DNA from 3 places in the Desulfitobacterium sp. LBE genome. Region 3 is predicted to be linked to each of the others. Evidence: riboswitches for the same ligand, from Rfam matches in the RefSeq annotation. Region 3 holds a riboswitch; each other region holds the start of a gene.

Region 1 (7,795 bases), 1.8 Mb from region 3:
CGCCTTTCACCCTGGGAATATTGTGAGAGGGATTGACTTTTCCAATGATCCGCTCCTGCAAGGGAGATTGTTCTCCTATACCGATGCCCAGCAGGCACGGCTTGGTCCCAATCATCAACAACTGCCGATCAATCGTCCAGTATGCCCATTTGCCAATAATCAGCGTGACGGCGCTTCGAGGCTGGTTATTGATCGCGGAAAAGTTGCTTATCATCGCAATGGGCTTGCGAATAATAGCCCGTATACGGTACCAGGCACCCAAGGCGGGTTTGTCACGTATCCATACACCGTAGAAGGACATAAGGTAAGATCAACAGCTCCTTCCTTTAAGGATCATTACTCTCAGGCAAAAATGTTCTGGAATAGTATGAGTGAGGTTGAAAAGCGTCAGATTATCGGCGCTTACTGCTTTGAACTTGGCAAATGCGGACCCTTTGTCCGGCAGGAATGGGTTAATGTGCTTGCTCATATCAGCACCGAATTGGCCAAGAGCGTCTCCAAGGAATTAGGCACAACTGTGCCGGCAGATGTCGAGGAATCTCCGGTGACGAAGTCCTCTCCGGCCCTTAGCCTGCAGAATACGATTTTTGTGCCGGATACATTGCGCGTCGCGGTTTTCCTCGCTCAAGGCTTCGATGGCCCCGGTGTAAGCAAAGTGTTGGAAACTTTGGCGGCCGCCAAATTAAGAGTGGTCATTGTCCACGATACCTTGGGGACGGTCAGTGGAACCGAGGGGGTAACCTATGAAGTCCATGACAGCTTTTTAACGGGTTCCCCACTTGTCTATGACGGGATACTTATCGTGGGAAGCGGCAATATCACCCCCTATTTTACGTATACAGCACAGAAATTTACAACGGATATCTACAACCATTTCAAACCCATCGGCATCATTCAAAAGGGTGATGCTGTACTGAAACCGCTGGGCTTATTGGCTGATGAGGGGATCGTAACGGATTCAGGTCCGGAGTTTGCAAGCAGATTTATCAAGGCCATGGCCAAGCAGAGATTCTGGAACCGTCCAAGTTTTCTTTATCCTGCTCTGGTTTAATGCAAATGAGACCGTTTCCCGGTATTCCACCGGGAAACGGTCGTTTCTTTCGGACAGATGCTGATAGAGGACATGGCAATGTGATAACGGTAACGCTAAAACACCGGAGGAGTATTACTCCAGAATGGATTCGATAAAAAGGGTCCGTTCCTCGACGAGATTGTATTCTTTCGCTTGGACACGGGAGAGGGTTTGATCGGCTACTAAAACCCTGATGATGGGGCGCATAGGCAGGCTCTTATTTTGCTCGACGACAATACCTGTTTCTCCGGTACTCAGTTTTACGGTACAGCCTGTGGGATACGCGGCAATATGCTTAAGAAAAGTAATCACGAGATCCTTAGGGAAAAACTTCTCAGCACTGCCCATAAGAATTTCGCAGGCCTCATAAGGCGGAATGCGGGTATGTCCTGGACCGTCATTCACTAAATTATCATAGAAATTAGCAATGCCGACAATCTGAGCCCACTGGTGAATGGCATCTCCCTCGAGCTTACGAGGATAGCCGTTGCCATTGAGACGCTCATGGTGCTGGAAGGCAATATGGGCACTCAACAAATTCAGCTCCCGTTTTGTCCGGAGGATATCGAAACCGTGATTGGTGTGAGTTTGGTAAAGAGCCGCTTCCTTGGGAGTAAAGGGTTCTCGCTTGCTTAGGAGCTTCTTGGGCAATTTCACAGTGCCAATATCATGGAACAAGGCACCGATGGCCAGCCCTTCAAGATTTTCCCGATCCAGGCCCAGGGCCTTACCCAGTACGATGGAAAGAACGCAAACATTGACGGAATGGGCAAAAATCTGATTATCGTAAGTTCTCATATCTGTTAACCCGATGAAGATATCCTTTTGGAAAAGGATATCCTGAATAATATTGTCAATGTTCCTTTTGACATTAAAACCGTCAAAGTCTTTTCCCACTTTCACAGCCTGCACAGCATTATCCAGGGACGCCATGGCCTCCCGCCGGTGCTCTTCAGAGATAATATCCTCTACGATGATATCCTTGCTTACCTCATCGTCAATATAGAGAATGTTGATGCCAAGGGTTTTTAAACGGTCTATATAGGATTTGGTCAGAGCCATCCCTTTCCCCAGGAGTACACGGCCATCATTGGCATAGATTGTTCGCCCTAGAATATCCCCTTCCTTAAGCCTGTTTATGCTTAACTGACGCATTGAACGTTCTTCCTTTCAAAATCATCTTAATAAAAATTATAAAAACAGTATAAAATTAAAGTCGCCATGTGAACTGGCGACAAAGGTGTTTAAAGCTTAAGGCTTCGGTAGCTTGGCGATCATCAGGAGTGTATCCAGGAAGACCCATAGCTTTGCGTCCCTGGCTTTCGCCAGGTTTGCTATTGTCGAATCACTAAAGTACAGGCTATGCTATTTTAAGTATCGAAATATTTAAGGCTTTATCATCCATTCTATTATAAGGGCTAAGTTTTAGCTTCACAACATCTTCTCCCCTAACAGTTGGAGAATTTTTAAGAGGGTAGAGTAGACACGACAAACGCATGAAAATCTTTATCCACATAGCTCCATGTATGCCCATTAAAAAATTACATACTGAGAATTTGACCCATATATTTGGCAGGATTGGAACAAAAGGCATACCGCTTACTTTTCAATGAAGCTCTCATTCCTATATCTAATAGCTTCAAGATAGGCAAACACATTTTCCGCAATATATTCAGATTTAATGCTGCATTTTTATCCAAGGTTGTGTTGTTATCCTCTCGAAAGGTTACGTCCAACTGCCAGTGCATACTTTCTATGGCCCAATGTCCTCGCACTGCTTTGGCAAAGAGTTCTGGCTGGACAGGCAGGCTGCTGATATAATATCGCTTTTCCTCTGTGACTTTTCCCTGTTTTTCGATGGTTTTGACGACCATTCCTATGCTCTTGAGCCCTTTCCATCGTTCTTTGTCCGCTAGCCATGAAACATCTTCACTTTGATAATAGTCCCGCTTTTCCATCTGACTCCGGGCTTTTTCTAGGGTTCTTGTATGTCCTGACCCTTTTTTAAACTCTTCTTCCTCAAAGTAAAGCGCGATGTCCTTATATAAATTGGCCTGGTTTTCTTTGACCGCTAAGACATAATCCGCTTTTTGGTTTACGATTTGTTCTGCAATCTTGGTTTGAGTTCCCATGGCATCTATCGTGATCACGCTGTTCTTTAGGCTTAGAGTCTTGAGCAATTCCGGGATGGCTAGGATTTCATTTTCTTTTTCTTGGATTGTTTTTTGTCCAAAACATACTCCGTCGTCTTTGGACCATGCAGACACGACATGCAGAGCCCGTGTTTCATTGACCCTACTTCCGCGCATGGTTTTTCCGTCGATATTAATGATTTTCTTGAGCTTTTCTCCTTCCCCGCGGCTTAACATGTCATTCCATGCTGCTTGTATTCCCCCCATGGTCTCTGGAGTAATTAAGCCCATCACTCGCTGTAGTGTGTCGTGGGACGGTATTCCATGAGGGATGTCTAAATAGTTACGTAATAGCTCCTCATGGGATACTGCAAAAATCTGTATTTCTTCCCATGTATCCGCATTCCCCAGCATTCCAAATAAGACGATAACCACGATGTCCATGAGTTTGTGCTTTGTTTTGTGGGCCTGCCTTGGGTCGTTGATCTGTTCTATTCTTTTGAATAGTTCCTTCATGGCAATCTCCTCCTATTCCTTAGGAAGATCTTACCATGCTTTTTGCTTTTTATTAATGATATTTTTCATGCGTTTGTCGTGGTAGAGTAGAGCGTATGTCTATGAATCACAGGATAGTTGTGTTAGAATAATCGGAATAGTTAATTTTTTAAATATTGAGGTGAAAAGAATGATTCGGGAAGTCTACCCCCAGATTTACTTAAATGAAATACCCTTGCCAAAAAATCCACTGAAGGCATTAAATAGCTATATTATCCCCTCTCAAGGCCGTTCCTTGATTTTGGATACAGGGTTTAATAGGGAAGAGTGTAGGAATGCTCTGATGGAAGGAATCAGAGCGTCAGGCATCGACCTGAAACGGACAGATTTGGTGCTGACCCATATGCATGTGGACCATTCCGGGCTGGCTGACTATCTGTGGAAACAAGGGTGTAAGGTCTATATCGGAAAGAAAGACGGTATTCTGCTCAATAATTTCAGAACCTCTCCTGAACAGGTGCTGGGGCATTTGAGTGAGGGTCTTAATTTGAACCAGGGAATCGGCATGAAAGAGATTGAGGCTTTCGACATAGCCCCTAAGGAACCCTTTGCATACACCCCATTGCAAGAAGGGGATTGCTTAGAAGTGGGTCCCTATCGGTTCGAAGTGATCGATATTCCAGGCCATAGCCCCGGACATATCGGTTTATACGAAAGAAAGCATAAGCTGTTTTTGGGCGGGGATCATATCCTGAATGAAATTACCCCGAATATTACTTTTTGGCATTACAAAATCGATAGCCTGGGAAATTTCATGGAGAGCCTGAACAAAATTCGCCGGTTTGAAATTGACTGGGTGTTTCCGTCTCATCGCAGTCTTATTCAAGACCATCGGCAACGGATTGATGAATTGATCATTCATCATCAGGAACGACTTGAGGAAATCACCGGGATTCTGCGTGATGGCCAAAAATCAGTCATAGAGACAGCGGCAAGAATGCATTGGGATTTGAGCTATAAGAGCTGGAATGATTTTCCCCTTACCCAGAAGTGGTTTGCCTCAGGTGAAGCTATGGCTCATCTGGAGCATCTGGTGTACAAAGGAGAGGCCCAGCGGGTGAACTCCGAGGGGAAGCATTATTATGAATTGGTTAATCCATGACTTCTTTCATTGATAAAGTCAGCCCGCCGGGTCCCAAAAGGAAGCGGCGGGCTGCTTGTTGTGTGGGCTATGTAATTTGGCAAAGAACGGCTACTCCTCGATAAGAACCTTAATGACATCTTTTCTGGTGATGATTCCGACCATTTTGCCGTTTTCCATGATGGGCAACCGTTTCACATTGTGATTGATCATGAGAGAGGCGGCTTCCTCAATGGAGGCGTCTTTATCAAGAGTTATAACCTCATGAGTCATTATTTCCGAGGCCTTAAGGGCAACCAGTTTCTTTAGATCGGATTCATATTGCTTGACACCGCGGTAATAGATCAGAGCACCCAGGAATCCTACCGCTTCAGGAACCCGGGGATGAGTCTCCTTATGCAGCAGATCCCCTTCGCTGACAATACCGATTAAATTGCCGAAAAGGTCGATGACCGGGACTCCGGAAATATGATGGTCACACAGCAGCTTAGCGATTTCCCTAATTTCCGTATTCGGCGAAATTGTAATAACATTGGTCTGCATAATATCCTGAACCTTCATTGCCAATACCCCCTTGTGATTACCTTGGAACATATTTTGTCTGAATTTAGTACTAGTATACCATGATTTTGACAAGAAGAAATGAGGCGATTTGGAAACAAGGAAATAACTCTCCTTCATTTTTCAGAGAAGTTGAAAGATTACCGCAAAAGAATAAAAGTGCAAAAAGGTAAAGTTGTCCGTTAGGTCGTATAATAGAATAGAAGATGACCTAAGCAAGGGTGGAAAGATTTTTGCAGGGGGGAGAATGACATGAGCGGCCATTTAGCTAGCACTACAGAAACTCAGGTCATCAAAATTATAGGAACCGATAAAGAAGTGGTCAAAGAACTGGTTGCCATCGAAAAGGCCCTCACAGTCTTTATTAATGGTAAAGAATTTGCGACCATGGTTTGTACGCCCACTCAAGAGAAGGAATTGGTCATAGGCTTTCTCGGTTCGGAAGGGATCATCGAAGATCCTGATCAGATAAAGAAGATTACCTTGGATAAAAGGGAAGGACTTGTGTGGGTGGAAACGTCAGTGGAACAAACCCTTAGTGAAGACCTTTTTCTGAAACGTTATCTCACTTCTTGCTGTGGCAAAGGGAAAAGTGCCTTTTATTTTGCTAATGATGCCCGATTGGCTCAGAAAGTAGAGAGCCGGCACACCATTACCGCCCAGGAAGTCAGCCACTATATCAATTTGTTGGAAGACAATTCGGAACTGTTTCATCTTACCGGAGGAGTTCATGGGGGGGCTTTAGCTTCCCAAGGTTCCTTGGATTATTGTGCCGTGGATATCGGCAGGCACAATGTCCTGGATAAATTGTATGGACATGCTTTTCTCAATGGAACGGATATTTCCCAAAAAGTAATTGTCTTTAGTGGCCGGATTTCTTCGGAGATCCTGATCAAGGCAGCCAAGATGGGCTGCCCTATCCTCATTGGGGTATCAGCCCCTACCGATCTGGCCCTTAAGCTTGCGGAGGAACTGGGAGTCACTGTGCTCGGATTTGTCCGGGAAAACCGCATGAATATCTACACTCACTCTGAGCGGATTAAAGGCTGTTAATCCTTGGCACATGTTTAGAAGGCTCTAAAAGCTTCGTAATGCTTTTAGAGCCTTCATATTTCTATAAAATACTGAGAACTAAAAATGGAATCCTTCCGGCGGGGTGGCTATTACGATAAGTTTCAGTGGCACATCGGGTTTTTTATTATCCCAGTGCATAATCGAGGCATCGAAATATAAAGAATCCCCAGCCTTTAGCTGATAGTCCTCTTTACTTATGTTAAGCGAAGTTTCGCCTTCCAGAACATAGATTAATTCCACACCTTGGTGGGAATAGACGTTTTTATCCACAGCCGTTGAGTCCACAACAAAGGCACCCATAAGATTGGTTTTAGAATGATCAATCAGTAAGTGCCAATTTCTGCCTTCAGCAGGAATGTACTGCTGTTCATCTTTCTTAAGATAACTATAAATAATTTCTGTATCCGGATCCAAGAAGAAGGACTCCAGAGGGACACTGAGCGCTTGGGCAATTCTTTTAAGAGTGGCCAGGGAAGGGCTGACGATGTTCCTCTCAATCAAGCTGATATAGCCGTTGCTCAAATCCAATTGATCCGCCAATTGGGTGGTTGTAAGGTTGCGCCTTTTTCGTATGGCGCGTATGAATTCACCGACCTCAATCAAGAATTACCGCCCCCTTAGAAAATTTCAGGTGGAGTTGTGGCCACGAAAAGTTTAAGTTTTGACTTGGATTTGCGGCTTATCCAGTGAGGAACATTGCCATTAAAGAAGAGGGAATCTCCTTCAGTAAGGTAAAATTCCTTTTGAGCTACATTGAAGTGCATTTCTCCTTCTAAGACATAGATTAATTTAGTTCCGTGGTGAATAATAATCTCTTCTGAGAGATCGGCAACTTCAGCGATATAGGCACCGAGCTGATTCCTTTGACCGACATTATTGATTAAAAAACGAAGAGTCATTCCTGGATTAATTTGAATGGTTCTCTGAGCTTCCGCAGGAATATGAGTTGAGGTGAATTGGGGGTTTACGAAAAAGGAAGAGATGGGGTATCCTAAAGCAGAGGCTATTTTTTCTAAGGTGATCAGGGAGGGGCTAGCCAGGTTCCTTTCAATTTGACTTAAATGACTTATCGTTAGTTCTGTCTTCTCAGCAACATCTTTTAGACTTAGTTTTTGGTTTTTGCGCATAAAACGGATTGCCGAACCTAAATCAGCCAAAAAGATTCCTCCCCCAACATATAATTTTGTTAGGGACATTATAACTGATTTTGAGAAATTATTGTAGTAGACAAGTAGTAGAATTGAAGAAAGATAAAGAATATTCACAAAAAGTTCAAAAATATCAACGGTATCCAATTAGGAGGATTATGAAGTACACCAA
Region 2 (7,795 bases), 1.3 Mb from region 3:
CTTAAGCAGTCCTGTCCCAGCAAAAAATTCGTAATATGGGTTTCACCCTGAGCCATCCCGCCGAACAAAGCAGCCCGGTGGGATATGGACTTATCTCCAGGGACCTCTATCTCACCTTGAATCCGCCCCATAGGATTAATCCGTATTCCTTTAGACTCATTATTTATTTGCATCTGATTCCCTCCGGTTCAGCATTTGACTCCTGGCCCCTTGAGCCCTCGCAAACACTTTAAGCATCTCTTCGCCATCAGTGCCCGCGATGATCTCCCGAATCTCCTTAACCTTTTCTTCCCAGATATCCAGGGAGCGGAGAATTGCCGAGGCGTTGGAAAACAATATATCCCGCCACATTTCCGGCGAACTATCCACCAGCCGGGTAATTTCCCGGAAGCTCCGACCGGCTATTTCAAGGGGTTTCCCTCTTAAATTCCCTTCTGCTGCAGTTAAGGCCAGGGCAAGGGACAGCACATGAGGCAGGTGACTGATCAAGGCCACTTCATCATCGTGATCCTCAGCTTCCCGCAAGATGATTCTTGCCCCAAGCCTCTGGACCAATTGAGAAAACTTTTCCACCATCTCCTGAGGACAAGAGGGGGGAGGAGTAATCACATAAGGATAGCCCTGGAATAAATTCGGTTTAGCCGCTTGAAATCCCTGCTGCTCTGATCCTGTCATGGGGTGGCCCCCAATAAAATAGACCGAATTCATCTGATTGGCTGCCCGGCATATGTCTATTTTTACACTTCCTACATCGGTGATGAGGCTGCCGGCAGGCACACAACCGACGACCCGGGCAAAACTTTCTGCCAGCAGGGAAATAGGCGTCGCCAGGATAACCAGATCCACATCAAGGCTCTCCGGTATCTCCTGCCAGCCCTCTTTGATCCATTCCCGAACTTTTGCTTCTTTCAGACTTTCTTCATTGCATTCTACAGCGCAGACAGACCACCCCTGCCCTGCCAGCGCACCTGCCCAGGACCCTCCAATCAGGCCGAGGCCGATGACACAAGCACGGGGCTGCCTTTGCCCTGTCCATCCTCCGGACAAAATAATTTCCCGACCTTTTTCCATCACCGGCGAGCCCCTTTCACCGGTCTGCCCAGTGCCTGAGCCAGAATCTCCAGCTCTGCCATCATCGAGGCAAAATTATCCGGAGTTAAGGACTGCTTGCCGTCGGATACGGCTTTCTCCGGTTGGGGATGCACCTCAACAATGATACCGTCCGCTCCGGCTGCTACCGCCGCTTTGGCCATGGGAGGCACCAGGTTCCAGCGACCGGTTCCGTGACTGGGATCGACAATAACCGGCAGATGGGAAAGGGATTGAAGAGCGGGGACCATGCTTAAATCCAGGGTATTCCGGGTATAGGTTTCAAAAGTACGAATCCCCCGCTCACAGAACATGACCTGGTAGTTGCCGCCATCCATAATGTACTCGGCGGCCATCATCCATTCTTCAAGAGTTGCCGAGGGTCCTCGTTTTAAGAGAATGGGTTTATTGGTTTTGGCTACTTCTTTCAGGAGGAAGAAGTTCTGCATATTGCGGGCCCCGATTTGCAGGATATCTGCGTAATGGGCTACAAGTTCCACATCCCGCACATCCACTACTTCGGTTATAACCAGCAATCCTGTCTCCTCCCTGGCCTCGGCAAGAAGCTTTAAGCCTTCCTCTTCCAAGCCCTGAAAAGCATACGGGGAAGTACGGGGTTTGAAGGCTCCCCCCCTCAAGAAGGTAGCTCCTGCTTCTTTAACAGCATGGGCAGTCTCGATAATCTGGGCCCGGCTTTCCACACTGCAGGGTCCCGCCATCACGTGAATTTCTTCGCCGCCGATCTCATAATCGCCGATCTTGATAATGGTATTCCCACTCTGAAATTCACGGCTGACAAGTTTGTACGGCGCCAGAATCGGAACCACTTTCTCTACCCAAGGCAGGGCTTCCAGATCCAGGGCTTTCAGCCGTGAGCGATCCCCTACAGCACCGATGATGATCTTCTCCACCCCTTGGGAGAGGTGAATTTTGAATCCTTCCTGGCTTAAACGCTCATTGATTTCCTGAACCTCTGCCTCACCGGCTCCACGCTTTAATACGATAATCATAATGTTCCACTCCTTAACTACCATCCTACATTTTTCCACTACTCACCGGCAAGGTGAGCAAAATCTACCATAATACAACTCTACTCAACAAGATCTCTGCGTAAATTAACGGCATCCCTTAGATAAACCGGATGAATTTCTTCCTGGGTCAAAGCAGACTCCACATGAAGCAGCACGCGGATGCACATCGGCAGTGAACCCGGAACAGGAACTTCATTCAGACAGATCATAGGGACCCGGTCCCAGCCCAGCTGGCGGGCGAAAGTCGCCGGGAATGCCGCATCAATATCCTTGGTCAGGGTGAAGATGGCACTGATAATATCCGTTGTTGCTAAAGAATTGCACTTGATCATCTCCTGCAAAAGCTCTTGTGTCCCTTCACGGATGTGTTCAGCATTATTTTCTTGAATCGTAATGGCACCCCGTATACCACGAACTCTTGTCACATTGGTTCACCTCCCTTTTAGTCCTTGATTTCTTTCGGCGCTGCCCTATGTCCCAGGCCTACCGCCACCTCATCCAAATGCAATAAACCCACGCCGAAGAAAACCGCTACCGATAAATGTTCATCTCTTCTGGCAATGCCTATTTTTCCACCGATATTCAATCCCATGGCCTTGGGCATAATCTGGCTCAAAGCTTCCCGGGTTGCACCGGCAACGGCTCCTTCATCGCCATGGGTTTCTTGAATGACCCCTTCCCGTTTCGCGGCAACAATGGCTCTTTCCACGATTTTTTTAATAGCTGTAAGATATTCGCCCCCATAATCCACCGCCACAGTGCGAATGCCGTGGCGTCCGAAACCGTCCTTCAAGTGAACTTCCTCTTCACGGCTTTCAGCCATAGCCATCCGCATCGCCGCCATAGCAATTTTCTTACTTTCAGCAACCATTCTATTCATTCCTTTCCCTAAAGGGATTCCTTGGCTTAGATTAACCCATCCTTAATAGTACTACACTATGTGCTTTAGCACATTAGGACATTTTGCCTAAAAAAGAAAACAAAAAAGACACCTACGGTGTCTAATTCACTAAATCACCGTCCTACCATCCTTCCTTTATTAAATTTAAGAGTAAAAAATAAGAGAACCACAACCGTCCTACACTATGCCCTACACCAGCTGTCGGATTAGATATTAAATTATATTATATAATGCATTGGGATCATTTTCAAGACAGGAGCCAAAAGAAAAAGCAGGCCCCGCTCCCAGAGGACCTGCTCCAGCCACACCTTAAGCCTGAGTGTCTTTGACTTTCTTGATTCCGAGCACTTTACCCAAGGCAAAAGCAATGACCGCCGCAACTGCACTGAACAGTGCTCCCATCTTTGCTGCTCCCTGCAGACCCGGATCAACAAAGGCTACACCCGAGACGAATAGGGCAACGGTAAGTCCCATAGCCGCTATCACGCCGGCCACCAGGAGCTCTTTATACCCCATGCCTTTGGGGAAGGGAAAGCCGATGACTGTAGCCAAAGAACCCATGAGGAATATGCCGATGGTTTTTCCGCCGACGAGAGCAATGAGAACCAGCCAGGTGAGAGTGTTGATTTCTGAGAATTCCACCCCGGCATTGGTTAATCCAAATAAAAGCAGGCCGAAGTCCACGAATATTTTCCACTCGTGCTCAAATGTTTTCAGAGTGGAGTGATCCTGGGGATCATCTTCGAATAAGCCGAATTCCTCCCGGGGAGGATGGGGCAGGAAGGGAACGATAAACACCAGGGCCAAAGCCGGGTGAATATGCGCCAGATAAAGGCCGGCCCAGCTCAGAATTCCCCCAAAGATGATATAAGGCCAGTAGCTCTGAACATTTTTGCGTCTGAGCAGATAAGCAACCAGCATACCCGCCACAGTGAGCAATAACCAGAGGGGTGCCACCGGGTTGGCGGGATCAGGGTAGAAGAAGGCAATAATCATCAGACCGATGCCATCATCGACAATAGCCAGAAGCAGCAAGAAAGAGACTGCAGCATGCTGAGCTCCAAACACTACCCTTGCCACCAGCCAGGCTAAAGCAATATCGGTGGCTGTAGGGATACCCCAGCCTCTGGCAAACTCAGGACTCCCGATCAGGGCATTTAAACCAAGAAAGACAAGGGCTGGGCCCAGAACTCCGCCAAGGGTGGCCATCAGAGGATTGATCGCCCTTTTAAGGGGATTTAAGCTTCCTCCGGGCAGCAGGCTTTGAGTAATTTCTATCGCTGCCATGGCAAAAAAGAACACCATAAAGATATCGTTGACAAAGAAATGAAGAGATATATGGCCGATAATTTCATTGTGGACAAAATGATGGTAGTTTTCCGGCGCTAAATTAGCCCAAACAAGTGCGATAAGGACACCTAGAATTAATGGAATCGAAAACTCCTGCAAAAAATTGATGGTCTTTTTCTGCGTACTCACTGGTCTTCCTCCTCAAGTTAAAAATAATGTGTAAAATGTTCCTTATATTTTCACGCCCCACAAAAGGCGACACTGCCGGCTGCCTTATACTGCTGCTCAACCCTTTATTCTTCCCAACAGGGCAAAAAAAGCATACAAAAAGAGAGTAGTCCAAAAAGGAACTACTCTCCCCTAAGAAGTTCTAACTACTTGTAGCCTGGCGATCCTAGCCGGTCTTGCGCGACGGCCTTAGACCCATAGCTTTAGCGTCCTTTGCTTTCACAAAGTTTGCTCCAACCATCAACGATAATATAATTTTCAGATACTTTAGTATAGCATAGATAAACTGCCTTAAGCAATAAAACCCGGCAAATTTCTGCATTTTTCTTGTTTTCCATACTTCAGCGCCCGACTCTCAAGGTTTGAATATTATGCTCGATCATTAGGGTCTGATTAAGCCGCGGCTCTGTCAGGGCGGAATCTTTCTTAATCACCTGGATGCGAACAATAGCGGACACATTGGTTCCATCCAATTGAATTACTCCTGTTTGAACAGGAATCTCCAGTTCTCCCCGTGCCAACGTTCCCAGCGTTTTGCCATTTTGGATCACGCGAACCGGAGCAGCGGGGACCGCCTTGAGGGTGATCAGGGAGGTTTGGGGAATCGTTTCCTGAATCAAGTTCGGAGTGACTGTACTTGATACCGGTGTACTGTCCAAGGAGGGGGCTTCTATGTTCTGGGCCACGGAAATATAGTAACCTACAGGGTCTTTGGCTAACCCTAAGGCCATTTGAGCTAAAACCAAGAAGACAGCAGAGAGAACCACTGCCCGAATAATGACCTTCTCAAATCTAAGCAAGCCCGTGGGCGCACTATGCCGATAGTTCCTGACACGGGGTGCGCTTCTTCCGGAACGAGGAATGAACCCACTCCGCTTTTTATACTTACTAAAAAATTGCCACCGACGCATAAACTTCACCTCATCACCAGTTTATGCAACCGTGGCGGAACTAAGACATGATTCTTATCTTAGAATGTGCAGATTCTAGGTATTATGGAGTACTAGTCATCGACTAAGGCGTATTCCCCCGCCCCCCGGCCGGCCCGGTACCCCATGGCAAAGGCTGCCTGCAGGTTATATCCTCCCGTCACTCCGTCCACATCCACTACTTCTCCGGCCCAATAAAGTCCCTTAATCCTTTTGGAAGCCATGGTCTTGGGATCGATTTCTTTGACATCCACTCCGCCAGCGGTCACGATAGCTGCCGCTAAAGGCAGCGTCTCTTTGATAGTTAAAGGAAGTTCCTGCAACACATGGACCAGGTGTTTTCTTTCTTCTTTATTGATGCTATTGACCGCTTTCTCCGGGGGAATTTGGGACCATTGGATCACCAGGGGTATTAAGCTTTTGGGAAGCAGCTCATCCAGTGAGTTCTTGAATTGCTTATTCAAGTATTTCTTGAAATCTCTCTGCACTCTCTGATCCAATTGCTCCGCAGTTAAGGCCGGCTTAAGGTTAAGGGTCAAGCGAACCTTCTCCCCGCCGGCCAACGCTTCGCCTGCCCAACGGCTTAAGGTGAGAATGATGGGTCCTGAGACGCCGAAGTGAGTAAAAAGCATCTCCCCAAACTCCGTTTGCTGCTTTTTCCCGCCATACCACAACGTGGCTTCCACATTCCTTAAGGAAAGCCCTTGAACCTGCTTTACCCAATCTTCATAAGTTCTCAAGGGAACAAGAGATGGCCGTGGGGGAATCACCTTATGCCCCAGCTTTTGAGCCATCTTGTAGCCATCTCCGGCGGAGCCTGTGGCGGGGTAAGACCCCCCTCCCGTACAGACGATCACCGACTTGCCTTCAAGGACTTTCCCATTGCTTAAACGCACACCCCGGACCTTCTCTTCACCCAGGAGTATCTCTTCCACCGTCTGTCCGGTGGCCAGTTCCACCCCTGCATCCATAATATACTTGAGCAAGGCCTCAACGATTTGCTCGGCATCATCCGAGACAGGAAACACCCGCCCTCCCCGCTCAGTTTTGGTCTCAACACCATACTGAGCAAAGAAATCGCAAAGCCTTACATTATCAAATTCTCTTAAGATGCCATGGAGAAAACGTCCGTTGCCTGGATAATTCCGAATAAAATCCCCCACATTTTCTGCATTGGTCAGATTGCAGCGTCCTTTGCCGGAAATGGCAATTTTACGCCCGGGACGTTCTTTCTTTTCCAGGAGCAGCACGTCGGCCCCCTTCAGGGCGGCTTGGCCTGCAGCCATAAGTCCGGCTGCTCCTGCTCCGATCACAATAACGCGTTCTTTCTTCATTCTTAATCCTTTCTTGAATCCAATCCCTTGAAAATCGACTGTATACATCATGGATTTGTTTAAAGTTTTTGTGCTTGCCACATTCTTATGCTATATTAAGTTTAAATTCAATTATAGGAGGAATCACTATGGAATTGGATCAAAAAACGACTTTATTAATACAGATATCTGCTGCTGCAGCTACGAATGCCCTGGCCAGCCTTCGCTCAGCCGTTACGGATGCCAAAGCCTTGGGAGTGCCTAATGAAACGCTGCGCCAAGCCATTGAGCTGGCTCTGGAAATTCAGCAGCAGCCACTTTCCCATACCCAGCATTTAATGAATCAACTGCTAAGAGAACCTATTAAAAAAGGGACCTCCAAACAAGACGGCTCTTCACCTGCCCCACATGTTCACGGGCCGGGTTGCAGCTGCGGTCATCATCACCATCATAATTAGCTCCGGCTGTTTTTACACTCACTGAGAGAGAGGGGAGAGAAGGAATGTTCTGTCGCGAATGTGGTATGGAAATTGGCAAAAAAGTTAAGGTCTGCCCAAACTGTGGAGTCAAGCCGCTCCATGGAACCAAACATTGCCAAGCCTGTGGTGCGAATACTAAATCAAAGCATGAACTTTGCAAGAATTGCGGAGCGCAGCTTATTACGAAAGGGGCTGCTTTGAAAGAGGAGAATGCTCCCAAAACAGCCAAGGCCGCTTCATTCTGTATGCCGGTTGTCGGTATCATCCTTTTTTTTGTTTGGCATACCAAGGAGCCTGAAAAAGCCAAATCCATTTGTAATTGGACCATAGGCGGAGTTGCCTTTGGCATGATTCTTTATGTGTTCGGTATTGTCTGGGGAGGATTTAGTGCGGCAACAGGTTATTGAGCATGAACATAAACATTGGCAAAGCCCTGCATTATTTGTTTCTATGCCACCGTCTGCCTGAACGATCCTTCTTTTTCAGGGGACGCCAATTTCCAGTCTGTGCAAGATGTACCGGAATAGCCTTCGGC
Region 3 (7,795 bases):
AAAATCCCCTACTACAACCCTGACCGGGCAGCTACCTATGACGGCATTCGCCCCAAGGGCATCGTTGAAAAATGCACCCTGTGTGATCACCGCCTGGCCAAGGGAGAAATCCCCTACTGTGCTGCTTCTTGCCCTGCTGATGCTCGAACTGTTGGTGATTTTGATGACCCCACAAGTGAAGTTAGCCAGCTAATCGGCAAGTATGGTTATAAGCAATTAAAACCAAATGCCGGCACTCAGCCCAAAGTATTTTACATCAGGAACTTCCACCATTCATAAAGATTCATGAAAAATTGCAAACGGGTCAAAATCGGCCCGTTTGCACAATGCTTAATTGAAAGGTTGGGTTAGGAATGGTTACTCACCTAGATACTGGCACTATAACCCAAGCAGCAAACTCCTATAAGCTTCTCTCCTTGCTGTATGGTTTCCCCTCTGAGGCAATGGAAGAAGTGCTATCCCTTCTTAAAGAAACTCTTAAAGAGCATAGACCTGATTTGATTCCTGTGGTATCCGAAATGGAAGACTACCTTGTTGGCATAACAGATTTTGAAGTTCTGAAAATAGAGCATGCAAAATTATTTGTTGGACCTTTTGATCTATTAGCACCACCCTATGGCTCAATTTATATAGATGGGCAGCGCAGACTCATGGGCGATTCCACTATTAAGGTATTAGAAGCCTATGGAGACGCTGGGCTTAAGTTATCTGATGAATTTAAACAACCTCCTGATCACATTATTACTGAGCTTGAGTTCGTCTATTACCTTATAGCGAAATACCTTGAGACGAAGGATAATCAATGGCTTACTATGAAAGATACTTTTATGGACAAATATCTAAAGTCTTGGATAGCTGACTTTACCAACAGAATTGAAGAAAATGCCCAAAGTCCTTTTTACAAAGGATTAGCAAATTTAACTTTAGAATTGGTCAGCTAATTAAGACATTAGATAAATATATGGGGTTAAGCAGAGTGCTGAGTAATGTTAACAGCATAGACAAAGGCCAGAAAAAACGACATAAATGTGCCGTTTAATCTGGCCTGTTTTATATCTTTTCATAAGGTAGTGATTGCATTCTGGAATGCCAGATCCGTTCAGCCGTGCAGCCTATTGTGAGTGGAAATAATTCGCGTTAAGAATATATTTGTTGGACTAATTTCTTCATATTGACGCTCTTCGATATGAGGCGTATAATAGACATATCGATAAAAATGGATATGAGGTGTCGACATGAATATGGAAAATAAATATCAAAATAACGCAAAAGTCTTTAAAGCGCTTTGCGATCCGAATCGGCTGATGATTATGGAAATGTTGCAAAGTGCTGAGAGATGTGCCTGTGAAATCCTTGAGGATTTGCAGATCGGACAATCAACCTTATCACACCACATGAAGATTCTCTGTGAATCAGGACTTGTGGATAGTCGGAGAGAAGGAAAGTGGATGTACTATTCTTTTAATAAGGAGGGGTGTGAAGCTGCAAAGAATCTGTTGGCTGAAATAACAAGTCAAAAAGAAAATAATAATGTGGGAGGTCGTAAATGTGAATGTTAAGGCTCCAGCGAAGTTATCTATTCTCGATCGCTTTCTAACTCTATGGATTTTTCTTGCCATGGGGATAGGGGTGTTAGGGGGATACCTCTTTCCAGGCCTTGCTAAGACTTTAGAGAGTATGAGTACTGGTACGATTTCATGGCCTATAGCCATCGGTCTTATTATTATGATGTATCCACCGCTGGCAAAGATAAAGTATGAGGAAATAGGCAAAGTAGCCCAAAATAAAAAGGTTCTCCTACTGTCCTTGGTTCAAAACTGGATAATCGGCCCTGCGTTGATGTTTATCTTGGCTGTCTTATTGTTACCTGATATGCCGAATTATGCCATTGGTCTTATTATTATTGGTCTAGCACGTTGTATAGCCATGGTTATTGTCTGGAATACGTTGGCCAAAGGAGATAATGAATATTGCGCTGCTCTAGTCGCCTTGAATTCTATCTTCCAGATCCTACTGTATTCGGTATATATATATTTCTTTGTCACCGTCTTACCTCAATGGTTAGGACTTTCCTGGGGTGGGCAAGTGGTTCATGTTGCCATGGGGGATGTAGCTAAGAGCGTTTTAATCTATTTAGGAATTCCTTTTGCAGCTGGTTTTTTAACCCGATTTATTTTCTTAAGAATTAAGAACAAAGAGTGGTATGAAAAGGTCTTTATTCCTAAAATATCGCCTCTTGCTTTAATAGCTTTGTTATACACCATTATTGTGATGTTTGTCTTAAAAGGACAATTTATCGTGGCACTTCCTTTTCATGTGGTTCGTATTGCCATTCCGCTGTTAATCTATTTTGCCATTATGTTCTTGATCAGTTTTTATATGTCCTATAAGCAAGGTGTCAACTATGAGCAGACAGTAACCCTTGCCTTTACCGCAGCCAGCAATAACTTTGAGCTTGCCATTGCTGTTGCAGTTGCTGTTTTTGGAATCGCATCGGATCAAGCCTTCGCAGCCGTTATTGGGCCACTCGTTGAAGTGCCTGTGATGATTGCTTTGGTTAATCTCGCTTTTTACTTTAAGAGAAAGTACTTCGATAGAAAAGGGGTTGCAAATTCTAGTATCTAAAGAAAAGAAAAATAATGTTTGGGTATTAAATAATTTTACAAATAAATAGGAGTGATTAAAATGAAGAAAATACAAATCTTTGAACCGGCGATGTGCTGTCCTACAGGCCTTTGTGGTGTCGGCGTTGACCAAGAACTCCTCAGAATTTCAACGGTCCTCAGTGCCTTGAATAAAAAAGGTATCGAGGTTGAGCGATTCAATCTTACAAGTGCCCCAATGGAATTCGTTAATAATAAAACCATTAATGACCTCCTTAATACTAAAGGAGTCGATGATCTACCGGCTATCGTACTTGACGGGGAAATTGTCTTAACAGGAAGATATCCTTCCAATGATGAATTTTGTAAAATTTTGGATTTACCCAGTGGAACTTTAAACGAAAAATCTAATCCATTTGAAGTCACTACCAAAAGTAGTTCAGGTTCCTGTGATTGTTCAGATGGGGGATGTTGTTAAAATGAAGGCATTTACTCCTGAAAAGATTAAATTGACAAAATATCTTTTCTATACGGGTAAAGGTGGTGTCGGCAAGACTTCAACAGCCTGCGCTACCGCGGTGAGCCTTGCGGATAATGGCAAAAAAGTTTTGCTTATTAGTACTGATCCTGCCTCCAATCTTCAAGATGTTTTCAAAACTGATCTTAGTAATAAGGGTGTGGCAATTAAAGAGGTACCTAATCTTGTAGTGGCTAACCTTGATCCTGTACAAGCGGCTGATGAATACCGCGAAAGCGTGATTGCACCTTATCGGGGTAAACTTCCCGAGGTCGTTATCAAAAATATGGAGGAACAGCTTTCAGGGTCTTGCACCGTTGAGATTGCAGCTTTTAACGAGTTTTCGCAATTTATAACGGATGAAACAATGCAAGAAGAGTATGATCATATCATTTTCGATACGGCACCGACAGGTCATACGCTGAGAATGCTTCAGCTTCCCTCGGCGTGGAGTCAATTCATCAGTGAAAGCACGCATGGGGCATCTTGTTTAGGGCAACTCTCTGGTTTGGAGAGTAAAAAGGAAATGTATAAAAAAGCTGTAGAAACCTTAGCAGACGGTGACTTGACAACCCTTATTCTGGTTTCGCGTCCCGAAGAAACTCCGCTAAAAGAGGCTGTGCGAGCGTCGAAGGAGCTGGCGGATTTAGGAGTAAACAATCAAGTATTGATATTAAACGGAGTCCTTGCTTCCTATGATGATGCAATTTCCGAAAGTCTTTATCTCAAGCAACAGAAGGCACTTGAAGAAATGCCAAAGGGTTTACAGAACTTACTCACCTATACGGTGCCACTCAGAGCGTATAATGTCACGGGGATAGAAAATGTCCGAGCTTTGCTCACCCAGGATAACTTGATTATTCATAAAGAAAGAATTCAGGAAGAAACCATTCCGCAGCTTAAAGATGTCATTGATGATCTGCATGACACCCATAAAAAGGTCATTTTTACGATGGGGAAGGGCGGGGTCGGTAAGACAACGATTGCAGCGGCCGTTGCCTTGGGATTATCGGAAAGAGGGAAAAAGGTGCATCTTACGACCACAGATCCTGCGGCCCACCTCCGATTTGTCATCAATGAGAAGAGCGGGATTACCTTAAGCCACATTGATGAGCAGGCAGAACTCCAAAAATATCAAGAGGAAGTCCTTTCTAAGGCAAGAGAAACAATGTCGGAGGAGGATATTGCCTATATCGAGGAAGACTTGCGTTCTCCTTGTACCCAAGAGATTGCAGTATTCAGAGCGTTTGCCCAAATTGTCGAGAAAGCCGAAGATCAAGTGGTGGTTATCGACACCGCGCCGACAGGGCACACTTTACTTTTACTGGATTCCACCCAGAGCTATCACCAAGAAATTAAACGTTCACAAGGCGATATTCCGGAATCGGTGAAAAAACTTCTTCCGAGACTTCGCAATTCAGAGGAGACGGAAGTCATCATTGTTACCCTTGCGGAAGCTACACCGGTCTACGAAGCGATGCGTCTTGAAGGAGATTTGAAACGGGCAGGGATTGCGACGAAATGGTGGGTTATTAACTCTTCTCTGTATCGTACAGGAACCACCAACCAATTATTGGCGGCAAAGGCAAGCCATGAGATCGAGTGGATCAATAAGGTCGATGAACATGCAAAGGGGAATTTTGCTGTGATCCCGTGGAGCGCCGAAGACATTAAAGGAGATAAACTGCTTGAACTCTAATTTTCACCAATGACTAAGTGAGGGAACTAATAATGAGTAAAGTAAAGGTTGCTTTTGTCTGTGTACACAATTCTTGTCGTTCACAGATGGCTGAGGCTCTGGGTAAAAGATTCGCTTCAGATGTTTTTGAGTCGTACTCAGCCGGTACCGAGACAAAGCCTGCTATTAATAAAGACGCCATTCGGATCGTAAAACAGCTTTATGATATTGATATGGAAAAGACTCAAGTTTCCAAGTTGATTCAAGATATCCCAAAGCCGGATATTGTGATTACGATGGGGTGCAATGTTAATTGTCCGTATGTACCGTGTAAGTACCGAGAAGACTGGGGTCTTGAAGATCCAACAGGAAAAAGCGATGATGAGTTTATCGAAACGGCAAAAGTCATCGAAGATAAAGTTTTGAAACTTAAAGAACGGATAATGAGCGGTGAAATTAGTGCTTAAGTATTAAAAAAGAATTATCTGGCTTGGACACTTGGATTCTAATCCCTGATACCAAGGTATTATTGTATGGTGTGCTGCTGGTAAAGGGATCGTTGGAACGACCGAAATCTTAAATCCTCTGGCCATTGCAACTCGATAAAGCGATCTCTCATCGAACGCTGATCTTACCCCAGTTGGGTGCACCGGGCGTAAGTGCTCATGAGGTAACCCGGCATTCTGGGTTGAAGGTTGTTTACGGTTCGATAGAGGCCATGGCAGAGATGTGTTTAGTAAAACTGAATAAAGTCAAGGGCAAACCTGCCTAAAGGCAGGGACGCAAAACCGTAGGATCTAAGGTGCTTAAAAGGCGCTATGATAGCCTGGTTGCCAATGTTGCAAGCCTGTCTTTTAGACAGGCTTTTGTTGTATATGCTTTACAACATTGATTAATGCTTCTCAGGTCTGCCTTTTGCTGACATTTGTACTTGGCGAAAGGGGGCCTCAGGATTCATTGCCGCGCTTACCGTTATCAATTCATCAGGAGGTCGAAATAAAGACAGAGCACTTTGTCTATACGGCCTCCCATCAATTCAATACCGCCGAAAACCAGCACTTCGCTTATTGCAAAGTGCTGGTTTTTTCTTAGCGGTTAATTTCACAATATTCAGGCAATTGGGTGCGAAAAACTTTACATGCTGCACCGCTTTCTGCAAAAGCACATCAGTTCCGAATTGCCGCTCACCTCCGCTTGTTCTTCATTTCCAGATTTAAAAGATCGCGAAATGGAGGACAAGCCGATGGCTAAATTAGAAAAAAGGGTGAACTATCGTAAACAGTATCCCGGTTTAAGCGATGAACAGATTGAGGCACTGGAAAAAAGCGACCGCAAGATGGAGTACCAACAATACGACCTGAAAGCAGAGCGGTACCGGATTGACTATGTTAAGCGGACCGTTGCATTCGTTCCCAGCCGGGAAGACTCCTATGAACGGCTGCTGGAGGAAAACCGGCAGTTTGCCGATGAGCGGGTAAGCGTAGAGAATGCTGCAGTGAAAGCGGTCATGCTTGAGAAAATGCAGACTTGCCTGGAACTCCTGGCACCGAAGGAAAAGGAGCTGATCACTGAGCTGTTTCTTAAAGGCAAGAGCGAACGGCAGCTGTCAAGGGAAACCGGTATTCCTTATATGACCATTCATGACCGGAAGATTAAGATTCTGGGCAAATTAAAAAAACTCATGGATAAGTAAAAATAGTTCCGTGCAACCCCCTCACTCAACGTGGAAATAAGTGAGGGGGTTTCTTTATGCCCTTTCTGTTCTTTGAAAACTAAAAATCCGGCAGCATAAATACATGAACTGTCCAGCCGTGCTGAGCGGCAGCGACGTTGACAGGCGCGCCAAGACTACCTGCGGATGGGTGACAGGTATCCGTCGAACCGATGGCATCGAAGGCGACGAGCGGGAATGCCCGGTCATAAAACAGCCCGTGGTGGGCTGTTTCGCAAGGAAATGGACAGGGATAATGCTACTTCCGTCCAGCCACAGCCCTGCTGCAAGCAGGATCAGGCAATGGGGGCGGCTCGCAGAGATCCTGGGAGAGGTGAGATTCCTATGGTGTTTGCTTAACCGGCAGACTGTTTATGCTGCCGCCCTGTAAGAATCATGGATTCTTTTGTGCTTCGGGAAGTAGTGTCGAATAGAGGCACGGCAACTGTTTTGGAAATGAAGAACAAACTCATCACTTTGATCTTAGATACTGCGCGGCGGGGCTTAAAAGTTCCGCCGTGTAGAATCTAAGCTAAATCTTATATATTGGTGGGATAAAAATGACGGATGATAAACAAAAGGCCTGGGCTTACCTGCGAGTTGGAGCTTCCGGGGATGCAAATTATTGCCTGAAAAAGCAAAGCGAGGTACTCTCGGACTATGCTAAATGGCAGGGATATGAGGTCGTCGGAATAGCTCAGGATATCGGCAGTGGCCCGGATTTTAAGCGCAACGGTCTGGCTATAGTGGCGGAAGCCGCTGCTGCAGGCGAGATGAAGGCTCTGTTCATTGCAAGTCTTTCCCGGCTTGGCAGGGATGAAGTTCCAACCATTGACTTTCTCCGGCGGCTGAATGAACAGGGCATTAAGATTTTTTCGGCCAAAGAGGGTGAGATCAATGCTGCTCTCTTTAAGATACTTTCCCCGCAAGTGGTTGACGCTTTGATGAATTTAGCGAATCCGCGAGTCCTGGAACATCCTTATTTAGTGGCTTATTCTGAGCGGGATGACATCTACGTTCCCCATGTCTTAAAGGTAACTCCGAAAAATATCGCAGCCTTTATTGCTCAAAGTACGACCGGAGAAGGAGGTGACGTGCTTATCACCACACCCAGTGATGTGGCCGTTATTTCAACCCATGATGGCGTTATCGAATATTGCTCGGATCGGGATTTTTTAGAAAATAAACTACTTCCTATGCTTACTTCTATGCAGCAGGGGGATATGGAGATCCCTGATGTGGAGGAAATGGCTGAGGGAGGTGTTCTTGATTCCCGGCAGGAAGCT

What was found. A riboswitch is a leader RNA that binds a small molecule or an ion and turns the genes downstream of it on or off. The one in region 3 is predicted to bind cyclic di-GMP.
Region 1: it holds a riboswitch for cyclic di-GMP, as region 3 does, so the genes downstream of both, DESLBE_RS11540 (HD-GYP domain-containing protein) here and DESLBE_RS19755 (sigma-70 family RNA polymerase sigma factor) in region 3, are expected to answer to the same signal.
Region 2: it holds a riboswitch for cyclic di-GMP, as region 3 does, so the genes downstream of both, DESLBE_RS25935 (Na+/H+ antiporter NhaA) here and DESLBE_RS19755 (sigma-70 family RNA polymerase sigma factor) in region 3, are expected to answer to the same signal.

What each region holds. Positions count from the first base shown of each region.
Region 1 is NZ_VLKD01000001.1:2,421,433-2,429,227, reverse strand. It holds gene DESLBE_RS11545 (catalase) at 1-1,051, shown strand, start outside; gene DESLBE_RS11540 (HD-GYP domain-containing protein) at 1,166-2,227, opposite strand; cyclic di-GMP riboswitch class I at 2,331-2,418, opposite strand; gene DESLBE_RS11535 (ISAs1 family transposase) at 2,614-3,720, opposite strand; gene DESLBE_RS11530 (MBL fold metallo-hydrolase) at 3,890-4,861, shown strand; gene DESLBE_RS11525 (CBS domain-containing protein) at 4,952-5,401, opposite strand; gene fdhD (formate dehydrogenase accessory sulfurtransferase FdhD) at 5,654-6,454, shown strand; gene DESLBE_RS11515 (helix-turn-helix domain-containing protein) at 6,533-7,078, opposite strand; gene DESLBE_RS11510 (helix-turn-helix domain-containing protein) at 7,093-7,632, opposite strand; gene sfsA (DNA/RNA nuclease SfsA) at 7,782-7,795, shown strand, end outside.
Region 2 is NZ_VLKD01000001.1:5,450,101-5,457,895, reverse strand. It holds gene aroA (3-phosphoshikimate 1-carboxyvinyltransferase) at 1-173, opposite strand, end outside; gene DESLBE_RS25955 (prephenate dehydrogenase/arogenate dehydrogenase family protein) at 160-1,071, opposite strand; gene aroF (3-deoxy-7-phosphoheptulonate synthase) at 1,071-2,099, opposite strand; gene aroH (chorismate mutase) at 2,180-2,545, opposite strand; gene DESLBE_RS25940 (HutP family protein) at 2,563-2,991, opposite strand; gene DESLBE_RS25935 (Na+/H+ antiporter NhaA) at 3,331-4,500, opposite strand; cyclic di-GMP riboswitch class I at 4,688-4,782, opposite strand; gene DESLBE_RS25930 (hypothetical protein) at 4,881-5,450, opposite strand; gene DESLBE_RS25925 (NAD(P)/FAD-dependent oxidoreductase) at 5,543-6,802, opposite strand; gene DESLBE_RS25920 (hypothetical protein) at 6,931-7,239, shown strand; gene DESLBE_RS25915 (zinc ribbon domain-containing protein) at 7,284-7,667, shown strand; gene DESLBE_RS25910 (DUF2085 domain-containing protein) at 7,670-7,795, shown strand, end outside.
Region 3 is NZ_VLKD01000001.1:4,171,679-4,179,473, forward strand. It holds gene DESLBE_RS19715 (4Fe-4S dicluster domain-containing protein) at 1-279, shown strand, start outside; gene DESLBE_RS19720 (molecular chaperone TorD family protein) at 354-941, shown strand; gene DESLBE_RS19725 (metalloregulator ArsR/SmtB family transcription factor) at 1,242-1,559, shown strand; gene arsB (ACR3 family arsenite efflux transporter) at 1,549-2,625, shown strand; gene arsD (arsenite efflux transporter metallochaperone ArsD) at 2,686-3,081, shown strand; gene arsA (arsenical pump-driving ATPase) at 3,083-4,819, shown strand; gene DESLBE_RS19745 (arsenate reductase ArsC) at 4,852-5,265, shown strand; partial or broken gene DESLBE_RS27350 (acetyl-CoA synthase subunit gamma) at 5,321-5,477, shown strand; cyclic di-GMP riboswitch class I at 5,546-5,636, shown strand; gene DESLBE_RS19755 (sigma-70 family RNA polymerase sigma factor) at 6,042-6,491, shown strand; gene DESLBE_RS19760 (recombinase family protein) at 7,070-7,795, shown strand, end outside.